2 regions of the Vibrio navarrensis genome follow, and region 2 is predicted to be linked to the other one. Evidence: predicted binding sites of a transcription regulator. Region 2 holds the regulator's gene; the other holds the start of a gene.
The links. Region 2 encodes CRP, which controls carbon source genes, mostly activating them, when cyclic AMP is high. Its sites were predicted from a motif close to TGTGANNNNNNTCACA; they were not measured.
Positions count from the first base shown of each region.

Region 1: the regulator CRP is predicted to act here: its motif matches at 1,910-1,925, upstream of I3X05_RS13875 (CTP synthase).

Region 1 is NZ_CP065217.1:2,953,465-2,956,633, forward strand. Features, by position in the region: gene eno (phosphopyruvate hydratase) at 1-110, opposite strand, end outside; gene I3X05_RS13875 (CTP synthase) at 188-1,825, opposite strand; gene mazG (nucleoside triphosphate pyrophosphohydrolase) at 2,028-2,825, opposite strand; gene relA (GTP diphosphokinase) at 2,922-3,169, opposite strand, start outside.
Region 2 is NZ_CP065217.1:3,211,165-3,214,333, reverse strand. Features, by position in the region: gene ltrA (group II intron reverse transcriptase/maturase) at 1-888, shown strand, start outside; gene crp (cAMP-activated global transcriptional regulator CRP) at 948-1,580, opposite strand; gene I3X05_RS15225 (phosphoribulokinase) at 1,823-2,692, opposite strand; gene I3X05_RS15220 (YheU family protein) at 2,823-3,035, opposite strand; gene I3X05_RS15215 (hydrolase) at 3,079-3,169, opposite strand, start outside.

The sequences.
Region 1 (3,169 bases), 260 kb from region 2:
GCCGCAGCCATACCTACGAAACCGCCTTCTAGGTGTACTTCAGCTTCAACAGTAGGGTTACCACGTGAGTCGATGATTTCACGACCTAGAACTTTAACGATCTTAGACATTAATGTTTCCTCTCGTTTAAATATAAATGTCAAATTTAAAGGGCCGCCGCACAACCTTCGCGACCGCCCGTATCCTTTTACTTCAGTTCGCCGCGCGCATTTTCACCCGCTGCTTTGACAAAGCCAGAGAACAGTGGATGCCCGTCACGTGGCGTTGAGGTGAACTCTGGGTGGAACTGAGCCGCAACAAACCATGGATGGTTCGGGTTCTCGATCATCTCAACCAGTTTCTTGTCCGCTGACAGGCCAGAGACTTTTAGGCCCGCTTTTTCAATTTGTGGACGAAGATTATTATTCACTTCATAACGGTGGCGGTGACGTTCATGGATCGTATCGCTACCGTACAATTCGCGCGCTTTCGTGCCTTTCGCTAGGTGACATAGCTGCGAACCTAGACGCATAGTACCACCAAGATTTGATGATTCAGTGCGTTCTTCAACGTTACCTTCACTATCAACCCATTCAGTGATCAAACCAACCACAGGGTACTTGGTGTCTTTATTAAATTCTGTTGAGTGTGCTCCCTCCATACCCGCAACGTTGCGCGCGTATTCAATCAGAGCAACTTGCATACCCAAGCAAATACCTAGGTAAGGAACTTTGTTCTCACGAGCGTATTTCGCTGCTAGAATCTTGCCTTCAATGCCACGATCACCGAAGCCACCAGGAACAAGAATGGCGTCCAGTCCCTGTAGAACTTCAAAACCTTTGGTCTCTACGTCCTGTGAGTCTACATATTTAATGTTAACGCTCAAGCGGTTTTTCAGACCTGCATGTTTAAGCGCTTCGTTCACCGATTTATACGCATCTGGCAGTTCGATGTATTTGCCTACCATGCCGATGGTGACTTCACCGGTTGGGTTCGCTTCTTCGTAAATCACTTGTTCCCACTCAGACAGATCCGCGTCTGGCGCTTGGATACCAAAACGGGCACAGACCAGATCATCCAAACCTTGTGATTTGATCAACTGAGGAATTTTGTAGATAGAATCCACGTCCTTCATAGAAATGACGGCTTTTTCTGGCACGTTACAGAACAGCGCGATCTTCTTACGCTCGTTGGCGGGGACAATTCGGTCAGAGCGACAAACGAGAATGTCTGGTTGAATACCGATAGACAGCAGCTCTTTTACTGAGTGTTGAGTTGGCTTGGTTTTCACTTCACCCGCCGCCGCTAGGTAAGGCACCAGAGTCAGGTGCATGAACATGGCACGCTCACGGCCAATTTCAACCGCTAGCTGACGGATAGCTTCCATAAATGGCAGCGACTCAATATCACCCACGGTACCGCCGATCTCAACGATAGCCACATCGTGACCTTCAGCGCCTGCAATAACGCGGTCTTTAATCGAGTTGGTGATATGAGGAATAACCTGAATGGTGGCACCTAGGTAGTCACCACGACGCTCTTTCGCCAGAACGTCTGAGTAAACACGACCTGCAGTGAAGTTGTTGCGCTTAGTCATCTTAGTGCGGATGAAGCGCTCGTAGTGACCAAGGTCTAGGTCAGTTTCAGCGCCATCTTCCGTAACGAATACTTCACCGTGTTGAGTTGGGCTCATGGTGCCTGGGTCAACGTTGATGTATGGATCAAGCTTCATGATGGTCACTTTAAGACCACGTGCTTCTAAGATCGCTGCTAGGGATGCTGCTGCAATACCTTTACCTAGAGAGGATACAACCCCGCCAGTAACAAAAATGTAATTTGTCGTCATGTTTAACCTGAAATTGGTTGAATGAGGGAAATGGATTTCTTCTGGACGGGACGAAAATATACCAGAAGACCCTAACCGCCACAACGTGAAATCTATCACACGCCAATTTTTTATTTTTTGCTTCAAATCAAAGTGAACTAACAGCAATCAAGCCTGTGGCAAATTAGTTGAGCCCTTTTTTTGCCACTTTATCTGCTGATGTTTAGCCCTTCTCTTGGGCTTTGACCTGATCCCAAAACCCGTCCAATTCTTGCAAACTGCACGCGCTCAGTGTTTTGCCACACGCAGAGACTCTCTGCTCGACACCGCGAAATCGGCGAATAAACTTGAGGTTGGCTTTGGCCAGAGCCACTTCAGGGTTAACCGAAAGATGGCGGGCCAGATTGACCGTCGCAAACAGTAAGTCACCTAATTCCAACTCCACTTTGTCCGCTTGCGCATCCACTTGCAGCGCCTCTTCCATCACTTCATCCACTTCCTCGCGCACCTTGTCTACCACCGGGCCAAGTGAGTCCCAATCAAAACCGGAGCGCGCACACTTTTTCTGAATCTTTGTGGCACGTAATAATGCCGGAAGCGAAGTTGGTATTGAGTCTAGAATACTTTCTTCACTTTTGCCTGCTAAGGCTTTCTCTTTTACTTTTTCGGCTTCCCAGTTGGCATTGAGCTCCGCTTCATCCGTAAATTCCTGCTCAGCAAACACGTGCGGGTGGCGACGCGTGAGTTTCTCATTGACCGTTTCCACCACCTGTGAAAAGTCAAACAGCCCCTGTTCTTTAGCGATCTGGCTGTAAAAAATCACCTGAAACAGTAAATCGCCAAGCTCCTCTTTGAGATTGGGCCAATCTTGCTTGTGAATCGCATCCACCACTTCATAGGTTTCTTCGATAGTGTGAGGCACCACGCTGTCAAACGTTTGTTTAAGATCCCACGGGCAGCCATTTTCAGGGTCGCGCAGCTTGGCCATGATCTGTTCTAACTGCTGAATTGGATGAGTCATTTTGCTTCCTTTGTAGACAATTCGTTTTGTAAAAAATGCGTTTGTAAAAAAGGCGAGTAGTCTGCACCACTCGCCTCTCATTTAAACGATTTGCGATCAGCAGAGTCGTTTGACTGACATCACATCGCGCACTTGCTCGACCCGCTTCATGATGCGGTTGAGCACTTCGATGTTAGACACCTCAAGCTCAAAGTCCATCACATTCAGATGAGTGCGATAGTCCATTCGACTCTTCATGCTGATCACTTTAATTTTCTCGTTCGCCAGCATGGTGGTGATGTCTTTCAACAGGCCACTGCGCTCCATCGCTTCCACACGCACCGTCAGCATGTAGGAACCGACCA
Region 2 (3,169 bases):
ATCGATCTAGCCAAATACTTCGACACGGTGAACCATGATAGGCTGATGCACAGATTATCTAAGGACATTAGTGATAAACGAGTATTAAAGCTCATCAGGTCCTATCTACAGGCAGGCTTAATGCGAGATGGGTTAGTAGAGCGAAGACAACGAGGAACACCACAGGGTGGGCCATTATCTCCGTTACTTTCCAATATTGTATTAGATGAACTGGACAAAGAGTTAGAGCGAAGAGGGCATAAGTTCTGTCGATATGCAGATGACTGCCAAATCTACGTTCTTAGTGAGGAAGCCGCCCATCGAGTCAAAGAGTCGATAACGGAGTTCTTGGAGCAGAAGCTAAAGCTCACGGTAAATCGTGAGAAAAGTGCAGCAACAAGAGTGACGGAGCGAGCTTACCTAAGCCATAGCTTCAAGATAGACGGAACCCTCCAGATATCAAAATCGGCACAAGCTCAAATGAAGAAGCGAGTGCGGAAAATAACGAAGCGAAATCGAGGTCGAGAGTTGTCGGTAATCCTCACCGAGTTAACCCAATACCTACGAGGTTGGCAGCACTACTTCAAGCTCGCCATAGGTCAAAGTGCGATGCAGCGCTTAGACGAATGGATACGGCGTCGGTTGAGATGCTACCGCCTGAAACAGCGCAAACGCAGATACAGCATAGCGACATGGTTACAACGACAAGGTGTAACAGAGCGAAATGCGTGGAAGCTGGCGATGTCAGATAAAGGGTGGTGGCGCTTAGCACTCTCGCCCCAGTTGAATCACGCAATGCCAATCAAATGGTTCGAGGAGAGGGGGCTTTACTCATTGAGAGATGGGTATGAGTCACTAAAAGTGTATTCGGAACCGCCGTATGCGACCCACGCTTGTACGGTGGTGTGAGAGGACGGAGGCCGTGAGGCCTCCTCCTACTCGATTGAACGTCGATTTCTGGCGTGAAATTAACGAGTCCCGTAAACAACAATGGTTTTGCCGTGCGCAGAGATAAGGTTCTGCTCTTCCAGCATTTTCAGAATGCGGCCAACGGTTTCACGCGAACAACCAACAATCTGACCAATCTCTTGACGAGTGATCTTGATCTGCATGCCGTCTGGGTGCGTCATTGCGTCGGGTTGTTTGGCTAGGTTCAGTAGTGTCTGAGCGATGCGGCCAGTCACGTCCAAGAATGCCAAATCGCCCACTTTCTGGCTGGTCACTTGTAGACGGCTTGCCATCTGTGCTGACAAGCGCATGAGAATGTCTGGGTTGACTTGGATTAACTGACGGAATTTCTTGAATGAAATTTCAGCCACTTCACAAGGAGATTTTGCACGAACCCAGGCAGTACGCTCTTGGCCTTCTTCAAACAAGCCTAGTTCACCGATAAAGTCACCTTGGTTCAGGTAAGAAAGAATCATTTCTTTACCTTCTTCGTCTTTGATAAGCACGGCAACAGAACCTTTCACTATGTAGTACAAAGTTTCTGCTTTTTCGCCCGCGTGGATCAGCGTGCTTTTTGAAGGGTACTTATGAATATGACAGTGTGAAAGAAACCACTCTAGTGTTGGGTCGGTTTGAGGTTTACCTAGAACCATAATATCTCACTTCCTCTGCAGGGTACGCTTGCCGCTATCCATATTTTAGCCAAGCCTTGTTATAGACTTGCTAGAATAAGAGCTCTTGATTGATGCTGCAAGCTATCTTGTGTTTCGGTTTGAAATAGTATCCTTTTTCGAAAACGATTTCTTGATTTTAATCGTGTCGAGAATGGGATTTTCTACGCAAAATTGTGCACATGATCACGGTATGAAAAGTAAGCGTGAACCGGCCTCAAATTTTAGCCAATTTTGCCTGTTTCAATCAGTTGTTGCAGGATTGGCTGTACAATCAGTTCCATAGCGAAACTCATTTTGCCTCCCGGCACCACTAAGGTGTTGTGTCGCGACATAAAGGAGCCGTCGATCATCGCCAATAGGTAAGGGAAGTCGACGTTCTTGATACCGCGCAGGCGAATCACCACAAAACTCTCATCCAAACTCGGGATGCCTTTGGCATTGAGTGGGTTGGACGTATCCACCGTCGGGACGCGCTGAAAGTTAATGTGAGTGCGTGAAAATTGCGGGGTGATGTAGTTGAGATAGTCGTCCATTGAACGCACAATCGAATCCATCACCGCTTCGCGCGAATGACCGCGATCACGCGTATCGCGCACGTATTTTTGAATCCATTCCAAGTTGACTATTGGCACCATGCCGATCAAAAAATCTACGTGCTGGGCAACGTTGACTTCACCATCGACCACCCCGCCGTGCAGCCCTTCATAGAAAAGTACGTCGGTGTTATCGGGCAGCTTTTGCCATGGGGTAAAGGTGCCGGGCATTTGGTTGTAAGGCACGGCTTCGTCAAAGGTGTGCAGATAACGGCGCACTTCACCCGTGCCCGATTTGCCGTACTGGCGGAAAAACTCCGACAGCGCCGGAAAATCGTTGGCTTGCGGCCCAAAGTAGCTGATATGTCGCCCTTGCTCGCGCGCTTTGCGGATCTCAACGTCCATTTCGGGGCGAGTGAAACGGTGAAAACTGTCCCCTTCAATCCAAGCGGGCTTGATGGACATCATATTGAACATTTTGCGAAATGCTTCTGACGTTGTCGTCGTGCCGGCACCGGACGAACCTGTGACGGCGATGATTGGATGCTTTGCTGACATGACAAACCCTGTCGTTGTAGTACTTACCTGTCGGGCCGGAATGTGGCTTCCGGCATGTGCAATCGTTTGGCCACTATAACACGTTCCACGTGCTTGTCATGGGATAAGGTGCGGTAAAAATCTCGGCCAACTAAAATTTTTGCTTGAGCTGAATATCAACGGTTTCATGCAGTTCCGAGAAAACGATCACCGCTTCACCTCGCTTGAGCTGGGTTTTTACTTGCTCGATTTTTTGCTCTAACGAGACTTCGCTTTCGCCATAGTCGGTGCCTTCACGCAGAACAAATTCGCGGATCAAATTGCTCAGCGCATCGGCACTGATCTCTTGCCAAGGAATGATCATAAATACCTCTTTACTTTATGCTCAATAAGGAAATGCCGCGCTATTATGCCGAAACCGCCAAGCTTTCATAGTAGATCGGCAGCGATTCTTCTAACCAAAAGCGGGGATGCAGCGCGCTGCCGGTTAAAAAGCCG